2 regions of the Rhodobacter sp. CZR27 genome follow, and region 1 is predicted to be linked to the other one. Evidence: riboswitches for the same ligand, from Rfam matches in the RefSeq annotation. Region 1 holds a riboswitch; the other holds the start of a gene.

Region 1 (9,537 bases):
CTCGCACGCTGGAGGGCGTGCTCTGGATGCTGGGGTCCGGCCTCAGCTTCGTGGGCGTGACGGGCATCGTCCGCTATCTCGGCCCCGAGATCCCGGCGGCGCAGGGCGCCTTCATCCGCTTTGCCTTCGGGGTGCTGTTCCTGCTGCCGACACTCCTGCCGGTGCTGCGGCAGGGATTCGCCCCGGGCACGCTGAGGCTCTATTCGTTGCGCGGCGCGTTCCATACCGCCGCCGTGATCTGCTGGTTCTACGCTATGGCGCGGATCCCGGTGGCCGAGGTGACGGCCATCGGCTACCTCAACCCGGTTCTCGTGACGGTCGGCGCGGCACTGTTCTTCGGCGAGCGGCTGGCGCTGCGGCGTGTGCTTGCGGTCGCCGTGGCGCTGGTGGGCGCGCTGGTGGTGCTGCGGCCCGGCCTGCGCGAGCTGTTGCCGGGGCATCTGTCGCAGCTTGCGGCGGCGGTGTTCTTCGCCTTCAGCTACCTGATGGCCCGCAGGCTTTCGGACCTCGCGGGGGCGGGGACGATCGTGGCGATGATGTCGCTGATGGTGACGGTCGGTCTTCTGCCGTTCGCGCTTCTGGTCTGGGTGCCGGTGGGGGCGGAACAGCTTCTGTGGCTGGCGCTGGTGGCGGCCTTCGCGACCTCCGGGCACTATTGCATGACCCGGGCCTTTTCGGCGGCCCCCCTGACCGTGACGCAGCCCGTCACCTTCCTGCAACTGGTCTGGGCCACGCTGCTCGGTGCGCTGGCCTTCGGGGAACCGGTCGATCCCTACGTGCTTCTGGGGGGCGGCATCATCATCGGCGCCATAAGCTACATCACCTGGCGCGAATCCGTCTTGCGGCGAAAGGCGAGCGGACCTGCGGTCGCAGATACCTAGAGTTGAATTTGACAGTCTGAAACGGGCCCGCTTAGACAGGCTCACGAGAGAAAGGACGCACTTTTCCATGAAGATCGCGATGATCGGCACAGGCTATGTGGGCCTCGTCTCGGGCGTCTGCTTTTCCGACTTCGGGCACGAGGTGGTCTGCGTCGACAAGGACCCCTCCAAGATCGCCAAGCTGAACGACGGCAAGGTGCCGATCTTCGAGCCGGGGCTGGATGCGCTGATGGCGCGCAACGTCGCCGCCGGCCGGCTCAGCTTCACGCTCGATCTGGCCGAGGCGATGCGCGGCGCCGAGGCGGTGTTCATCGCCGTGGGCACGCCCACGCGGCGCGGCGACGGCCATGCCGACCTGACCTATGTGATGGCCGCGGCCGAGGAGATCGCCCACGCGCTTGAACATTACGCGGTGGTGGTGACCAAATCGACCGTGCCGATCGGCACCAACCGCAAGGTGGCCGAGGTGATCCGCGGGGCCAATCCGGCCGCCGATTTCGACGTGGCCTCAAACCCCGAATTCCTGCGTGAAGGCGCGGCCATCGACGACTTCATGCGCCCGGACCGCGTGGTGGTGGGCGTGGAATCCGAGCGGGCGAAGCAGGTGATGGCCGACATCTACCGCCCGCTGTTCCTGCGCGACTTCCCGGTGGTCTATACCGGGCTGGAGAGCGCCGAGATGATCAAATATGCCGCGAACGCCTTCCTCGCGACGAAGATCACCTTCATCAACGAGATCGCCGCGCTTTGCGAACGGGTGGGTGCCGACATCAAGGCCGTGTCGAAGGGCATGGGCCTCGACGGGCGGATCGGCAACAAGTTCCTGCACGCCGGGCCGGGCTATGGCGGCTCGTGTTTCCCCAAGGATACCAAAGCGCTGGCGCGGATGGGGCAGGAACATGCCTCTCCCATCCAGATCGTCGAGACGGTCATCAAGGTCAATGACGAGATCAAGCGCCGCATGATCGAGAAGATCGAGGATCTCTGCGACGGCTCGTGCCGCGACAAGACCATCGCCGTCCTGGGCGTGACCTTCAAGCCCAACACCGACGACATGCGCGACGCGCCCTCGCTGACCATCGTGCCGGCGCTGATCGGGGCAGGGGCGAAGGTCCGCGTGGTCGACCCGCAGGGCCGGCACGAGGGCGAGACGCTGCTGCCCGGCGTCCGCTGGATGGAGGATGCCTATGCCGCGGCCGAGGGCGCCTCGGTGCTGGTGATCCTGACCGAATGGAACGAGTTCCGCGCGCTCGACCTGTCCCGGCTGGCCCGTGTCATGGCCGAGCCGAAGATGGCCGACCTGCGCAACGTCTATGCGCCGGCCGATGCGGCAAGGGCCGGCTTCACCACTTACGTCGGGGTCGGCCGCTAGGAGATGCGAATGGGTGATCGGGTTCTGGTGACGGGCGGCGCGGGCTATATCGGCTCGCACGCCTGCAAGGTGTTGAAGCGCGCGGGATTCGAGCCCGTCACCTTCGACAACCTGTCGACCGGCTGGGCGGGGGCGGTGAAGTTCGGCCCGCTCGCCTGCGGGGACCTGATGGACCGCGCCTCGATCGACGCGACGCTGGAGGAATGGAAGCCTGTCGCGGTGATGCATTTCGCGGCGCTCTCGCTGGTGGGCGAATCCATGCGCGATCCCGCGACCTACTGGCGGGTGAACGTGACCGGCGCGCTGAACCTGATCGAGGCGACGGTGGCGCATGGCATCCGCAACTTCGTCTTCTCCTCGACCTGCGCGACCTATGGCGATCAGGATGGCGTGGTGCTTGACGAGGATACGCCGCAGCGCCCGATCAACGCCTATGGCGCCTCGAAGCGCGCCATCGAGGAGATGCTGGCCAACTTCGGCGCTTCCTTCGGGCTCAATCACACGATCTTCCGCTATTTCAACGTGGCGGGCGCCGACCCCGAGGCCGAGATCGGCGAGCAGCACGAGCCCGAGACGCATCTGATCCCGCTGATGCTGGATGCTGTGGCGGGCAAGCGGCCGGCGCTGACCGTCTTCGGCACCGATTATCCGACGCATGACGGCACCTGCATCCGCGACTATGTGCACGTGATGGATCTGGCGCAGGCGCATGTGCTGGGGCTGAACCGGCTGCTCGACGGCGGGGCGAGCCGGGTGTTCTGCCTTGGCACCGGGCGCGGCTTCTCGGTCCGCGAGGTGATCGAGCATTCGCGCGCCGTCACCAACCGCGAGGTTCCCATCGTCTATGGCGACCGCCGGCCGGGCGACGCGACGGCGCTGGTCTGCGGCTCGGAACGCGCGGTGAAGGAGCTTGGGTGGGAGCCGGGCCTGTCGACCCTGCCGCACATGATCGCCGATGCCTGGCGCTGGCATCAGGCGCCGAAACACACATGAGGACAACCGCTTGACCGATCCCGTCGCCGCCCGTCTCGACGCTGCACAGGAGGTGGCGGCGGAAGCCGGGCGCCTCGCGCTCGATTTCTTCGCGCACCGCGAGAGCCTTGCCATCGAGGCCAAGGCCAGCCCGCAGGACATCGTCAGCCGCGCCGACCGCGAGGTCGAGACGCTGATCCGCGACCGCCTCGCCGCAGCGTTCCCCGAGGACGGCTTTCTGGGCGAGGAGCATGGCGCGCAGGAGGGCAGCAGCGGCTTCACCTGGGTGATCGACCCGATCGACGGCACCTCGCCCTTCCTTGCCGGTTTGCCGCACTGGTGCGTGGTGCTCGCGCTGGTGCGGGACGGCGAGACGGTCGCCGGCGTGATCGAGCATCCGCTGGCGCAGGAGACCTTCACCGCGCGCCGCGGCCACGGCGCCCATCTCAACGGCCAGCGCCTGACCGCGCGGCCTGACCTGCGGATCTCGAACTGCAACGTGGCGCTGGGCGCAAGCCACCGCACATCCCCGGATTTCGCCTCGGCGCTGGTGCGGGAACTCATGCGCCGCGGTGGCATCTTCTACCGCAACGGCTCGGGCGCGATCATGCTCGCCTCGGTCGCGGCGGGCCGGCTTGGCGGCTATTACGAGCCGCACATGCATCCCTGGGACTGCCTTGCGGCGCTTCTGATGGTCGAGGAGGCGGGCGGACGATCCGCCCCCTTCCCGAAATGCCCCGGTGGTGGCATGGTGCTCGTCGCCGCACCGAACGTGTGGGACGAATTGCAAGCCGTCGTGAAGGCAGCAGAGGGACAGGCAGGATGAAGGGCAGGATGGGCGCCGCGGCTGTCGCGGTGGCGCTAATGTTGGCGGGCTGTGGCGGAGGGGACCGCGAGCCGGCTCCGACCCGCGGACCCTCGGGATCCCCCGAGGTGATGCGCTTGGTGACCGATTACGCGCGGCAGTATCAGGTGCCGCCGTCGCTGATGCACCGCGTGGTGCGGCACGAAAGCGGCTACAACCCGGCCGCGCGCAACGGCCCCTACATGGGGCTCATGCAGATCGCGCCGCAGACCGCGCGCACGATGGGCCATCGCGGGCCGGCGGAAAGCCTGCTCGATGCCGAGACCAACCTGCGCTATGGCGGGAAATACCTGCGCGGCGCCTGGCTCGTGTCCCGCGGCAACGAGGAGCGGGCGATCGAGTGGTATCGCAAGGGCTACTATTACGAGGCCAAGCGGATGGGCCTTCTGGAAGAGACCGGCCTTCGCTGACCCGTTCCGCGCGGCGGGACTTGCGCCGCGCCTCTTCTTCGCGCTAAGCCTGTGGCTGTGACAGGGGCGTCCGGGCATCCGGGCTGAGAAGCACCCTTTGAACCTGAACCAGGTCATGCTGGCGGAGGAAGTCGCGGTGCTGCAGGTCCCCCCATGGATGCATGCCCTCGTTCTCCCTCTGCGGAAGGAGAGCGATGGAGAACTGCGGAGCCTATCTCGACACGATGCGGCGCACGGCGCCGCTGGTGCAGTGCATCACCAATTTCGTGGCGATGAACGTCATGGCGAACGTGCTGCTGGCGGCGGGCGCCTCGCCCGCCATGGTGCATGACGCCGAGGAATCGGCCGAGTTCGCCGGCATCGCGCATGTCCTGACCATCAACATGGGCACGCCCAGCCCGCGCTGGATCGAGGGCATGGTCGCGGCGGCCGAAGGCGCCGCGGCGGCGGGGCGGCCATGGGTGCTCGATCCGGTGGCGGTGGGGGCCACGGCGTTCCGGCGCGATCTGGGCGCGCGGCTTCTGGCGCTGAAGCCCGCGGTGATCCGCGGCAATGCCTCGGAGATCCTTGCCCTCGCCGGGGCCGGGGCGCGCGGCAAGGGCGCCGACAGCGCCGACCCGGTCGCCGCGGCGGAAGATGGCGCGCGGCGGCTCGCGGCATCCTCCGGGGCGGTGGTGGCGGTGACGGGGCCGGTCGATTTCGTCACCGATGGCGTCCGCGCCTTCCGCTGCGCCAATGGCCATGCGCTGATGCCGAAGGTCACCGCGCTTGGCTGTTCGCTGACCGGCATCGTCGGCGCCTTCGTCAGCGGCCAGCCGAGGCTCGAGGCGACGGTGGCGGCGCTCGCCTTCTTCGGCCTTGCCGGGGAACGCGCGGCCCATGGGGCCGAGGGGCCGGGCAGCTTCCAGGTCCGCTTCCTCGACGCGCTGCACGGGCTGACCGCTGCAGACCTCGACCGCGGCGCGCGGGTGGAGGCGGCATGAACCTCTCGCTCTATTTCGTGACGCCGGACGGGGGCGAGGGGCTCGAGGATCTGGTCCTTGCCGCCGTCCGGGGCGGCGCGACGCTGGTGCAGTTGCGCGACAAGCAGGCGCCGGACGCCGATCTGATCGACCGCGCCCGCCGGCTGGTCGCGATGCTTGCGCCGTTCGGCGTGCCGCTGATCGTGAACGACCGGGTCGAGGTGGTGCTGGCCTCGGGTGCGGCGGGTCTGCATGTCGGGCAGGGCGATCTGCCGGTCGAGGAGGCGCGGCGGCGGCTCGGCCCTGACCGGCTGCTGGGTCTTTCCGTCGAACGGCTGGAGCATGTGAAGGCCATGCCGCTCGGCCTCGTGGACTATGTCGGCGCCGGGCCGGTGCGGGCGACCGCCTCGAAGCCCGACCACGCGCCGCCCATCGGCTTCGAGGGGCTGGCCGCGCTGGTCGCCGCCGCGCCTGTTCCGGCGGTGGCGATCGGTGGCCTTGGCCCTGGCGATGCGGCGGCGGTGCGGCAGGCAGGGGCCGCGGGCATGGCGATCGTCTCGGCCATCGGTGCGGCGACGGACGCGGAAGCGGCGGCGCGCGCGCTGGCTTTCGAATGGGGGCAGGCATGATCCCGAACATCCTGTCCATCGCGGGCTCCGACCCCTCGGGCGGCGCCGGCATTCAGGCCGACATCAAGGCGATCAGCGCGAACGGCGGCTACGCCATGGCCGCGCTGACCGCACTGACCGCCCAGAACACCCGCGGCGTGACCGGGGTGCAGCTGATCGACCCGGCCTTCGTGGTGGCGCAGCTCCGCGCGGTCTTCGACGACATCCGCGTGGATGCGGTGAAGATCGGGATGCTCGGCACCGCCGGTATCGCCGGGGCGGTGGCCGAGGAACTGGAGGCGCGCGGCGTTCCGGTCGTGCTCGACCCGGTGATGGTCGCCAAGGGCGGCGACCGGCTGCTGGCCGCCGAGGCGGTGGCCGCGCTGCGTGCGCGACTGCTGCCGCTGGCCGCCATTGTCACCCCGAACCTGCCCGAGGCCGCCGACCTGCTGGGCGAGGCCGAGGCCCGCGACCGCGCCGGCATGGAGCGGCAGGCGCGGGCGCTTCTGGCGCTGGGGCCGCGGGCGGTGCTGCTGAAGGGCGGGCATCTGGCGGGCGAGGATTGCCCGGACCTGTTCCTTGATGCCGATCGGGCGGAATGGCTGGTCTCGCCGCGCACCGATACCCGAAACACGCACGGGACGGGCTGCACGCTTTCGTCCGCGCTTGCCACCCATCTGGCGCTGACGGGCGATGCCCTCGGCGCCGCGGTGGCGGCCAAGGCCTATGTCTCGCGCGCCATTGCCGGGGCAGACCGGCTCGGGGTCGGCCATGGTCACGGGCCGACCGATCACTTCGCGATGCTGAGGACTCCCGCATGAAACGCATGGCCCTTCTGGCCCTTCTGCTGCCCGCCCCGGTCGCGGCCCAACCGCTGACCGTGGTGCTCGACTGGTTCGTCAATCCCGACCATGGCCCGATCATCGTGGCCGCGCGTCAGGGCTGGTTCGACGAGGCAGGGCTTGAGGTCGAGATCGTCGCCCCCGCCGATCCGGCCGATCCGCCGAAGATGGCGGCCTCGGGGCAGGCGGATCTGGCGATCACCTACCAGCCGCAACTCTATCTGCAACATGCCGAGGGTCTGCCGCTGGTGCGGGTGGGGACGCTGATCGACAGCCCGCTTTACTGCGTCATGGCCCGGGCCGAGGGGCCGGTGGCCGGTCTGGCCGACCTGAAGGGCCGGAAGGTGGGCTTCTCCGTGGCCGGCATCGAGGAGGCGCTGCTGCACACCATGCTGCGCACCAACGGCGTCGAGCCCGCCGAGGTCGAATTCGTCAACGTGAACTTCGCCCTGACGCCGGCGCTGGCCGCGGGCCAGGTCGATGCGGTCGCGGGCGCCTTCCGCAACTTCGAGCTGCACCAGATCGCGGCCACCGGCTCGCAAGGGCGGTGCTTCCTGCCCGAACAGAACGGCGTGCCCGTCTATGACGAACTGATCTACGTCGCGAACCCCGAGACGATGGACCGCGAAGCCGTGGCCACCTTCCTGAAGGTCACCGAGCGGGCGGCGGCCTTCATCGCCCAGCATCCGCAGGAGGCGTGGGATGTGTTCCGCGGCTGGTCGGCCGAGGTCGACGATGCGCTGAACGCCGCCGCCTGGGGGGATACGCTGCCGCATTTCGCGGCGCACCCGCTGGCGCTGGACGAGGCGCGCTATGCGGACTTCGGCCGCTACATGCAGCAGGTCGGGCTGATCCCCGCCGCGCCGGGGGTGCAGGAGATCGCGGTGGATCTCGGCCGGTGAGCCGCTGTCAGGCCACCGCATTGGCGCGCGCTGGCTCGGAGGACTTCGGACTCGAGGGGACGGCCTGGCTGGGCGACCGGCCACTGTTCCGCGATGTGCGCCTGGACCTGCCCCCGGGCTGGACCTGCCTGCTCGGCGCCTCGGGCGCGGGGAAAAGCACGATTCTGCGCCTGCTTGCGAGCCTGCCCACCGGCGCGCACTTCGAAGGCCGCATCCGCGCGCCGCAGCGGTTGGCCTGGATGGCGCAGGAGGACCTGCTGCAGCCGCGGCTCGGCGTGCTGGGCAACGTGCTGCTGGGCTGCCGGCTGAGGGGAGAGCGCGCCGATGCCGCCCGGGCCCGCGCCCTTCTGGCCTCGGTCGGACTCGAGGGCATGGAGGATCGCGCGCCGGCGAGCCTTTCGGGCGGGCAGCGGCAGCGCGTGGCACTGGCGCGGGCGCTGATGGAGAGGGCGCCGCTGGCCCTGCTGGACGAGCCGTTCTCGGCGCTCGACGCCGGCACGCGGCGACGGATGCAGGACCTCGCCCGGGCGCAGCTTTCGGGCGCCGCCGTGCTGCTCGTCACCCATGACCCGATGGAGGCGCTGCGGCTGGGCGACCGTGTCTGGCTGTTGTCCCGCGCCGGGCTGGAGCCGGTGGACACGCCACCCGACGCGCCGCCGCGCAGTCTGCAGAGCCTTGCCGCGGCCTCCGAGGCGCTGATGGCGCGGCTGGCATGAAGGCTCTTGGTCCGGCACTGGCGATGGTCGCGCTCTGGCAGGCGGTGGTGATGCTGACGGGGGTGCCCGCCTTCATCCTGCCCGCCCCGCTGGCCGTGCTGCGCGAACTGGTGTCCAGCCGGACGCTGCTTCTGTCCAGCGCGGCCACCACCCTGGCCGAGATCGGGGCAGGGCTGGTGGCGGGCTGCCTCGCCGGACTGCTGGCGGGACTTGCCACCGCGCTTTCGGACAGGATCGCCCGGCTGCTGCGCCCGGTGCTGGTCATGAGCCAGGCGGTGCCGGTCTTCGCGCTCGCGCCGATCCTGACCCTGTGGCTCGGCTATGGCATGGAGTCGAAGGTGGCCGTGGTCGTGCTGATCGTGTTCTTCCCCGTCGCATCGGCGCTGCACGACGGGTTGCGCGCGACGCCCCAGGCGACGCTTGATCTTGCGCGGCTGGCCCGTGCGTCGCGGCTGCGGACGCTGGTCTGGCTGCGGCTGCCGCATGCCTTGCCGCATCTGGGCGCGGCGCTGCGGATCGCGGCGGTCTACGCGCCCATCGGTGCGGTGATCGGTGAGTGGGTAGGTGCGTCGCAGGGGCTTGGCCACCTGATGCTGCTGGCCAATGCCCGCATGAAGACGGACCTGATGTTCGCCGCGCTGGCCGTGCTGGCCGTGCTGACGCTGGCGCTGCGGGCGGCGGTCGATGCGCTCTTGCGCCGGTTCGGGCTCTGACGGCCGCGCTCAGGAGACGGGCACCCGGATCTCGACCGCTGCCCCGCGCCCGGTGTCGGGAAGCCGCACCGATCCCTGGGCCTGGCCGATCAGGCTCGACACCATGCGGACGCCGAAACCCTTCTGCCGGTGCAGGTCGAAGTCCTTCGGAAAGCCGGGGCCGTCATCCTCGACGCAGAGGATCAGCTCGTCCCCCTCGCGGCGGCAGACCACGCGCACCTCGGGCCGGGGACCGGCGTGCTTCAGCGCATTGGTCACCAGTTCGTTCAGCGCCAGCGACAGGGCGATGGCCGC
Region 2 (9,537 bases), 770 kb from region 1:
TGTCCAGCCATTTCAGCGCGGCCGCAACCTCGGGCCGGCCCTCGGGCCGGGTGCGCGCGCATTACCCCGAGATCCGCCTGACCACGACCAGCTTCACCCGCGCCGACAGCCGGCTGAGCTTTGGCCATGTCGCGCAGCCGGGGACCTATTCGACCACCGTCACCCGGCCCGACCTGTTCCGGAACTACCTGATCCAGCAGATCGGGCTGCTGGTGCAGAACCACGGCGTGCCGGTCGAGATCGGCGTCTCACGCACGCCCATCCCGGTGCATTTCGCCGTGGCGAACGACCCGCATGTCGCCGTGCCGCAGGAGGGTGTGCTGAACTTCGCGCTGCGCGACGTCTTCGACGTGCCGGACCTTGCCACCACCAACGACGACATCGTGAACGGGACGCGGCTGAGGCATCCCGACGGCTCGCTGCCGCTGGCACCCTTCACCGCGCAGCGGGTGGATTATTCGCTGGCGCGGCTGACGCATTACACCGCGACCAACCCGCGGCATTTCCAGAACCACGTCCTGTTCACCAACTACCAGTTCTACGTGGACGAGTTCGAGGCCATCGCGCGGGCGGCGTTGGCCGATCCCGACTCGGGCTACAGCTCGTTCGTGGGGCCGGGCGACCAGGAGATCACCGACCCGGGCGAGCCGCTGATCGTGCTGCCCCGCCTGCCGCAGATGCCGACCTATCACCTGAAACGCCCGGACGGGCAGGGGATTACGCTGGTCAACATCGGCGTCGGCCCCTCGAACGCCAAGACTGCGACCGACCATATAGCGGTTCTCCGGCCGCACGCCTGGATGATGGTGGGGCATTGCGCGGGCCTCAGGCATTCGCAGAGCCTCGGCGATTTCGTGCTGGCCCACGCCTATCTGCGCGAGGATCACGTTCTCGACGACGACCTGCCGGTCTGGGTGCCGATCCCGGCGCTGGCCGAAATCCAGATCGCGCTCGAGGACGCGGTGGAGGAGGTGACCCAGCTCGAGGGTTACGAGTTGAAGCGGATCATGCGGACGGGCACCGTCGCCACGATTGACAACCGCAACTGGGAATTGCGCGACCAGTCCGGGCCGGTGCACCGCCTGTCGCAGTCGCGCGCCATCGCGCTGGACATGGAAAGCGCGACCATCGCGGCCAACGGCTTCCGTTTCCGCGTGCCCTATGGGACGCTTCTCTGCGTGTCGGACAAGCCGCTGCATGGCGAGCTGAAGCTGCCGGGCATGGCAAGCGATTTCTACCGCACGCAGGTCACGCGCCACCTGCGCATCGGGATTCGCGCAATGGAAATGTTGAGGGAAACACCGATCGAGCGCATCCATAGCCGAAAGTTGCGCAGCTTCGAGGAAACGGCCTTCCTCTAGGCGAGGTGACGCGGGGGAAATCCGGCAAAAGGGCTTGATTTATGCTGCGAAACAAGGTGTAGCCCTTGAATTCGCCCCCAGAGGCAGGAACAGACCCCGTGTCCAGCGGGGCAAGACCAGGAGACTCTCATGTCGAAACCGATGACCAAGACGCAGCTTGTCGCGACCCTCGCCGACGAGATGGGCGCCGACAAGAAGACGGCGGGCGCGGCGCTCGACGCGATTGCTGCCATCGTGGCGCGCGAAGTGGCGGCCGGCGGTGCGGTCACGCTGCCGGGCCTCGGCAAGGTCGTCTGCCGCGAGCGGCCGGAGCGTCAGGTTCGCAACCCCGCCACCGGCGAGCAGGTGACCAAGGCCGCCGACAAGCAGGTGAAATTCACCATCGCCAAGGCGCTGAAGGACAGCGTGAACGCCTGAGCAGGCCACTGGCGCGCTTCACCCGGGGTCGCCGTTCGGCGGCCCTTTTTCTTTGAGACGGCAAGCGGAGGGCGGAATGGATCTGCGCAGCATCGCGATGGGCCTGGCCTTCGCCTTCATGTGGTCCTCGGCCTTCGCATCGGCCCGGATCATCGTGGCCCAGGCCCCGCCGCTGGGGGCGCTTTCACTGCGGTTCCTGATCTCGGGCCTGCTGGCGCTGGCGATCGGCGCGGCGCTCGGCCAGAGCGCCCGGCTGAACCGCGCGCAATGGCGCGGCGTGGTGATCTTCGGGCTGTGCCAGAACGCGCTTTATCTGGGCGTGAACTTCGTCGCCATGCGCTGGGTGAGCGCGAGCTTCGCGGCCATCGTCGCCTCGACCATGCCGCTGCTGGTGGCGCTGGCAGGCTGGCTGATCTTCCGCGAGCGCCTGCGGCCGCTGACCGCCCTGGGCCTTGTCGCCGGGATGACGGGCGTCGCGCTGATCATGGGCACGCGGCTGTCGGGCGGCGAGGATCTGCTGGGTTTCCTGCTTTGCGCCATCGGCGTGATCGCATTGACGGCGGCCACCCTGACGGTGCGGGTGGCCTCCTCGGGCGGGAACCTGCTGATGATCGTGGGGCTGCAGATGCTGGTGGGGGCGGCCGCGCTGGCCCCGGTGGCGGTGCTGACGGAAGGCGCGCCCGAAGTCCGCTGGAGCGCGAGCCTCGTGCTGGCCTTCGCCTATACCACGCTGGTGCCGGGCTTGCTTGCCACCTGGATCTGGTTCCTGTTGGTCGGGCGCATCGGAGCGGTGCGGGCGGCGACCTTCCACTTCCTCAACCCGTTCTTCGGGGTGGCGGTGGCGGCCGTGCTTCTGGGCGAGCGGATGGGGATCTGGGATGCCGTGGGCGTCGTGGTGATCGCGGCCGGCATCCTCGCGGTGCAGATGTCGAAGATGCCGGAGCGTCAGGCGCCCTGACCGATCCGGCCGCGCGCCCCGCCGGTCTGGCCACGGTCCAGCAGCAGATGGTCGAGCAGCACGCAGGCCATCATCGCCTCGCCCACCGGGACGGCCCGGATGCCCACGCAGGGATCGTGGCGACCCTTCGTCACCACATCGACCTCCCGGCCCTCGACATTGACCGAGCGGCGCGGGGTGAGGATCGACGACGTGGGCTTCACCGCGAAGCGCACCACCACGTCCTGTCCCGTCGAAATCCCGCCGAGGATGCCGCCCGCGTGGTTCGACAGGAACTGCGGACCATTCGGCCCCATGCGGATCTCGTCGGCATTGGCGCTGCCGGTGAGCGTGGCTGCCGCCATGCCCTCGCCGATCTCGACCCCCTTCACGGCGTTGATCGACATCATCGCTGCGGCAAGGTCGCTGTCGAGCTTGCCATAGATCGGCGCACCGAGGCCCGCCGGCACGCCCGAGGCCCGCACCTCGACGATGGCACCGACCGAGTCATGCGCCTTGCGCAGGTCGTCGAGATAATCGCTCCAGCGGGCGGCGGTTTCGGCATCCGGGCACCAGAACGGGTTGCGCTCGATCTCGGAGGCGTCGAACCGGGCGGGGTCGATGCCATGCGGGCCGATCTGGACCATGTAGCCGGTTATCCTCAACTCTGGCACCAGCGCGGCCAGCGCCGCCCGGGCAATGCCGCCCGCGGCGACCCGCGCCGCCGTCTCGCGCGCCGAGGAGCGCCCGCCGCCGCGATGGTCCCGCAGGCCGTATTTCCAGTGATAGGTGATGTCGGCATGGCCGGGCCGGAAGCTCTGGGCGATATCGCCATAGTCCTTCGAGCGCTGGTCGGTGTTCTCGATCATCAATTGGATCGGCGTGCCGGTGGACCGGCCCTCGAAGGTGCCGGAGAGGATGCGGACCTCGTCAGGCTCCTGCCGCTGGGTGGTGAAGCGGCTCTGCCCGGGCTTCCTGCGGTCCAGCCAGTGCTGGATTGCGGCAGGCTCGATGGCGATGCCGGGCGGGCAGCCGTCCACCGTGGCGCCAAGCGCGGGGCCGTGGCTCTCGCCCCAGGTGGTGACGCGGAAGAGGTGGCCGAAGGTGTTGAAGCTCATGGCGATGTCCCCGTTTGGGCCGAGCCATAGGACAGAAGCCGCCGCCGGGGAACCGGATTCTGCGCCGCAATCCCGCCTTTGTCCTTGCGGCGGCGGGGCGGGCCGATATGGTCGGTGATACCTCGGGGTGCCCGGAAGGGCTGAGATGCGCAAGCGAACCCGTTGAACCTGACCCGGTTAGGACCGGCGGAGGGAAGGTGCATGGATCCTCCATCCCGACTCCGCCCGACGTGAGAAGAGGATGCGATGAAACTTCCTGTGCTTGCTGCGGGTTTCGTGCTGACGGCCACTGTGGCGGCCGCCGAGACCCCCGTGTTGACCGTGCTGACCTATGACAGCTTTACCTCGGAATGGGGCCCCGGCCCGGCGGTCGAGACCGCCTTCGAGGCTGTCTGCGGCTGCGACCTGCGCCTGATCGGCGCGGGTGACGGTGCGGCGCTGCTCGCGCGCGTCCAGCTGGAGGGCGCACGGACCGAGGCCGATGTGGTGCTGGGCCTCGACACCAACCTGACCGCCGCGGCGGCGGCCACGGACCTCTTCGCACCGCATGGCATCGAGGCGACGCTCGACCTGCCGGTGGCGTGGCAGGACCCGCTGTTCCTGCCCTTCGACTGGGGCTGGTTCGCCTTCGTCCACAAACGCGACATGGCCAAGGTTTCGGCCTCGTTCGAGGAACTGGCGGCGTCGGATGCGACGATCGTGATCCAGGACCCGCGCAGCTCGACCCCCGGTCTCGGGCTGCTGATGTGGGTCAAGGCAGCCTACGGCGACCGCGCAGCCGGGATCTGGCAGGGGCTGGCCGACAACATCGTGACCGTCACGCCCGGCTGGTCCGAGGCCTATGGCCTGTTCCTCGAGGGCGAGGCCGACATGGTGCTGAGCTACACCACCTCGCCAGCCTATCACCTGATCTCCGAGAAGGACGACAGCAAGGCCGCCGCCGCCTTCGCCGAGGGGCACTATCTGCAGGTCGAGGTCGCGGGCAAGCTCGCCTCGACCGATCAGCCGGAACTGGCCGACCGCTTCCTGCGCTTCCTGCTGGAAGAGCCGGTGCAGTCGGTGATCCCCACCACGAACTGGATGTATCCGGCCAAGCGGCCGCAGGCCGGGCTGCCCGCGGGCTTCGACACGCTGGTGCAGCCCGCCCGTTCGCTGCTGCTGCCGCCCGAGGAGGCCCGGGCCCTGCGGCAGGGGGCGCTGGCCGAATGGCAGTCCGCGCTCTCGCGCTGAGCCTCGGCGCGGCGCTGGTTGCGCTGACGCTGGGGCCGCTCGCGCTGGTGTTGGCGCGGGCGGGCGATGCTGCGGGCCTCGGCCCGGCGGACTGGGCGGCGGTGCGCTTCACGCTGACCCAGGCGGCGCTGTCGGCCGTGGTGTCGGTCGCGCTGGCGGTGCCGGTCGCGCGCGCCTTGGCGCGGCGGCGCTTTCCGGGGCGCGGCCTGCTGATCGCCCTGCTGGGCGCGCCCTTCCTGTTGCCGGTCATCGTGGCGGTCCTGGGCCTGCTGGCGGTCTTCGGACGCTCGGGCCTGCTGAACCGCGGGCTGGAGGCGCTGGGCCTGCCGCCCGTGTCGGTCTACGGCCTGCACGGCGTGGTGCTGGCCCATGTCTTCTTCAACATGCCGTTTGCGGTGCGGCTGATCCTGCAGGGGTGGCTGGCGATCCCGGCCGAGCGGTTCCGCCTCGCCGAGTCGCTTGGCCTCACACCCCGCGATGTCGGGCGCCATCTGGAGCGGCCGATGCTGCGCGAGGTGCTGCCGGGGACCCTGCTCGTGATCTTCGTCATCTGCCTGTCGAGCTTCGCCGTGGCGCTGACGCTGGGCGGCGGGCCAGGGGCGACGACGGTCGAGCTTGCGATCTTCCAGGCGCTGCGCTTCGAGTTCGACCTTGGGCGGGCCGCGCTGCTGGCCACGCTGCAGTTCGCGATCTGCGCGGCGGCGGTGCTGTCCGCCGGGGCGGTCGCGTTGCCGGCCGGGTTCGGCGCCGGTCTTGACCGGAAGCCCGTGACCCTCGCCCCCGGCGGCTGGAGACGCTTCGCCGATGCCGTGACACTTTCCGCCGCGGCGGCCTTCCTGATCCTCCCCTTGGGGATGGTGGTCGCCCGCGGGGTGCCGGGCTTGCTGTCGCTGCCGCCCGAGGTCTGGGCGGCGGCCGGCCGGTCGCTTGCCGTAGCGCTCCCATCGGCGCTGCTGGCGGTGTCGGGGGCGCTGGTGCTCGCGCTGGCCGCACCCGCCTTCGGGCTGGTGGCGACGCTTCCGCTGGCGGCCTCGTCTCTCGTGCTGGGCACGGGCCTCTTCCTTGCCGCCCATCCCTTCGTGAACCCGTCGCGCATTGCCCTTCCGGTCACGATGCTGGTGAACGCCGTGCTGTCGCTGCCCTTCGCCTTCCGCATCCTCGCGCCCGAGGCCCGCGCGCTGCAGGCGGACTACGGGCGGCTGGCGGCGGCGCTGGACTTGAGGGGATTGGCGCGGCTGCGCTGGCTGACGTTGCCCCGCCTGCGCCGGCCGCTGGGCTTCGCGCTGGGCGTGTCGGCGGCGCTGGCGATGGGGGATCTGGGCGTCATCGCGCTCTTTGCGGGCGAGGGCGGGGCGACGCTGCCCTTGCTCGTCCAGCGGCTGATGGGCGCCTACCGGATGGAGCAGGCGGCTGCTGCGGCACTCCTGCTGGTGCTGACCAGCTTCGCCCTGTTCTGGGTCTTCGATCGTGCGGGGCGCCATGCTTCGGCTTGACTCCCTGCATGTCGTGATCGACGGGTTCGAGCTTCGCGCCGACTGGCAGGCCGAGGCAGGCGAGCGCATCGCCGTCATCGGCCCCTCCGGCGGTGGCAAGTCCACGCTGCTGATGACCATTGCGGGATTCATCGCCCCGGCCGACGGGCGCGTCCTGTGGCGGGGCGAGGATCTGACGCCGCTTCCGCCAGGTCGGCGGCCGGTCAGCGTGCTGTTTCAGGACCAGAACCTGTTTCCCCACCTGTCGCTGCGGCAGAACCTCGGTCTGGGCATATCGCCGGCGTTGCGGCTCGGACGCGAGGACCGGGCGCGGATCGACGAGGCGCTGGAGCAGGTGGGGCTGGGCGGGCTGGGCACGGCCCTGCCCGGGCGGCTGTCGGGCGGGCAGCAGGGCCGCGCCGCGCTGGCGCGTGCCCTGCTTCGCGCGCGGCCCATCCTGCTGCTGGACGAACCCTTCGCGGCCCTCGGGCCCGCGCTCAAGGCCGAAATGCTGGCGCTGGTGGAGGAGATCGCGACGGACACCGGTGCGCTGGTCCTGATGGTGACGCACGATCCCGCCGATGCCCGCAGCTTTGCGGACCGCACCGTTCTGGTCGCCGATGGCCGGGCCGATGCGCCGCGGCCCACGGCGGGGCTGTTTGCCGACCCGCCACCGGCGCTGCGCGACTACCTCGGCCGCTGACGAGGGCTGCGCGCAAATGAAAAGGGCCCCGCCGAAGCGGGGCCCATCGCTTGCCTGATCAGGGATCAGGCGCTTTTCTTCTTGTCGCCCTTGACGGTGGACCAGACCCGCTTGTTCGTCAGGTAGAGCAGGACCGAAAGCACCGTGAGGAACACCACCGCGGTCAGCCCGGCCTGCTTGCGCGCCATCAGCTTCGGCTCGGCCGCCCACATCAGGAAGGCGGAGACGTCCTCGGCCATCGACGAGACGCTGGCGTCATGCCCGTCGGCATAGGTCACGAGGTCGTCCATCAGCGGAGGCGGCATGGCGATCCAGCTGCCCGCGACCTTCTTCACGCCGTTCGCGTCCTTGCAGCTGTCCGGCACGCCGCCGTTCTGGAAGGCCACGTTGTAGTAGAAGCCCTCGGGCTCGTTGCCCTCGGCGCAAGCCGGGGTCTCTTCGAAGCCAGTCAGGACCGAATAGATGTATTCCGGCCCGCCCATGCCGTTGAAGAGCTGGCTGAGGCCCGTGCCCATCGGGCCGTGGAAGCCCGCGCGGGCCTTGGCCATCAGGCTCAGGTCGGGCGCGTTCTCGAGCGCCGAAACCGGGAAGTGGTCGGTCGGCTTGCCCTCGCGGTCCTCGCCGGTTTCCTCGTCGACGACGGTGAACTGGGTGGCGTAGGCGCGGACCTGATCGGCCGGCAGCTCGGGGCCGCCGTCGTCAGCCAGCGTCCGGATCGGGACATACTTCATCCCGTGGCAGGCTGAGCAGACCTCGGTATAGACCTGAAGGCCGCGCTGCAGCTGGTGCTGGTCGAAGGTGCCGAACGGACCCTCGAAGGCGAAGTCAACGTCCTTGATGTGGCCGCCGCCGGCCGCCATCGCCACGCCGCCCGACAGGGCGAGCGCCGTGGCGGCTGTGAGGGTGAATGTGCGGATCATCGTCAATGTCCTTTCCCTTACTCGGCCACGACGGTCTTCGTGCCGCCGGTTGCCGGCGAGTAGTGGGCGTTGAAGTCTTCCTCGATGGTCGCGGGCGCAGCCACCGGTTTCTCGATCGCTCCCAGGACCGGCAGGATCACCAGGAAGTAGGCGAACCAGTAGGTCGAGGCGATCAGCGAGATCCAGTCGTAGGGGAAGGTGGTCTGCTGCGCACCAACCCAGGTCAGCACCACGAAGTCCACCACCAGAAGCCAGAAGTAGGTCTTGAACATCGGGCGGTAGCGGCCCGAGCGGACCGGCGAGGTGTCAAGCCACGGCGCGAGCGCCATCACGAGGATCGCGCCGAACATGGCGAGCACGCCGAAGAACTTGGCGTCGACGATGCCGAAGGTGATGAACTGCACGATCTGCACCACCCAGACGTCGGCGGTGAAGGCGCGCAGGATCGCGTAGAACGGCAGGAAGTACCATTCCGGCACGATGTGGGCCGGGGTCGAGAGCGGGTTCGCCTCGATGTAGTTGTCGGGGTGGCCGAGGTAGTTCGGCATGAAGCCGACGATGGCGAAGAACACCAGCATCACGACCGCGAGCGCGAACAGGTCCTTGATCACGAAGTAGGGCCAGAACGGAAGGGAGTCCTTCTGGGCTTCGGTCTTGGACGTGCGGCGCACTTCGACGCCGGTCGGGTTGTTGTTGCCGGTCGAGTGGAAGGCCCAGATGTGCAGCGCAACAAGCGCGGCGATCACGAAGGGCAGCAGATAGTGCAGCGAGAAGAAGCGGTTGAGCGTCGCGTTGTCCACGGCGGGCCCGCCAAGCAGCCAGGTCTGGATCGGCGCGCCGATGCCCGGGATCGCACCGAACAGGCCGGTGATCACGGTGGCGCCCCAGAACGACATCTGGCCCCACGGCAGCACGTAGCCCATGAAGGCGGTGGCCATCATCGCGAGGTAGATCAGCATGCCGATGATCCAGGTGATCTCGCGCGGGGCCTTGTAGCTGCCGTAGTAGAGGCCGCGGAAGATGTGCAGATACACCGCGATGAAGAACAGCGAGGCGCCGTTCGCATGCAGGTAGCGCAGCATGTGGCCGCCGTTCACGTTGCGCATGATGTGCTCGAGCGAGGCGAAGGCCAGGTCGACATGCGGCGTGTAGTGCATCGCCAGGATGATGCCGGTGACGATCTGCAGCACGAGGCAGAAGGTCAGCACGATGCCCCAGATCCACATCCAGTTCAGGTTCTTGGGCGTGGGGATCATGATGGTGTCGTAGAGCAGCCCGACGATGGGCAGCCGGCGGTGCAGCCACTGCTCGGCGCCTGTCCTGGGCTCGTAATGGTCGTGGGGGATTCCGGACATGACTGGCGTTCCTTACCCGAGCTG

The links. A riboswitch is a leader RNA that binds a small molecule or an ion and turns the genes downstream of it on or off. The one in region 1 is predicted to bind thiamine pyrophosphate.
Region 2: linked by a shared signal. The riboswitch ahead of thiB (thiamine ABC transporter substrate binding subunit) and the one ahead of thiM (hydroxyethylthiazole kinase) in region 1 are both predicted to bind thiamine pyrophosphate.

Annotation. Positions count from the first base shown of each region.
Region 1 is NZ_CP023548.1:543,524-553,060, forward strand. It holds gene CK951_RS02845 (DMT family transporter) at 1-881, shown strand, start outside; gene CK951_RS02850 (UDP-glucose/GDP-mannose dehydrogenase family protein) at 949-2,253, shown strand; gene galE (UDP-glucose 4-epimerase GalE) at 2,263-3,246, shown strand; gene CK951_RS02860 (inositol monophosphatase family protein) at 3,257-4,051, shown strand; gene CK951_RS02865 (lytic transglycosylase domain-containing protein) at 4,048-4,500, shown strand; TPP riboswitch at 4,553-4,647, shown strand; gene thiM (hydroxyethylthiazole kinase) at 4,695-5,483, shown strand; gene thiE (thiamine phosphate synthase) at 5,480-6,091, shown strand; gene thiD (bifunctional hydroxymethylpyrimidine kinase/phosphomethylpyrimidine kinase) at 6,088-6,891, shown strand; gene CK951_RS02885 (ABC transporter substrate-binding protein) at 6,888-7,814, shown strand; gene CK951_RS02890 (ATP-binding cassette domain-containing protein) at 7,811-8,530, shown strand; gene CK951_RS02895 (ABC transporter permease) at 8,527-9,243, shown strand; gene CK951_RS02900 (sensor histidine kinase) at 9,253-9,537, opposite strand, start outside.
Region 2 is NZ_CP023548.1:3,111,806-3,121,342, reverse strand. It holds gene CK951_RS15150 (AMP nucleosidase) at 1-1,361, shown strand, start outside; gene CK951_RS15145 (HU family DNA-binding protein) at 1,491-1,778, shown strand; gene CK951_RS15140 (DMT family transporter) at 1,855-2,736, shown strand; gene aroC (chorismate synthase) at 2,724-3,833, opposite strand; TPP riboswitch at 3,947-4,045, shown strand; gene thiB (thiamine ABC transporter substrate binding subunit) at 4,080-5,063, shown strand; gene CK951_RS15125 (thiamine/thiamine pyrophosphate ABC transporter permease ThiP) at 5,039-6,556, shown strand; gene CK951_RS15120 (ATP-binding cassette domain-containing protein) at 6,543-7,238, shown strand; gene petC (cytochrome c1) at 7,304-8,158, opposite strand; gene petB (cytochrome b) at 8,176-9,513, opposite strand; gene petA (ubiquinol-cytochrome c reductase iron-sulfur subunit) at 9,526-9,537, opposite strand, start outside.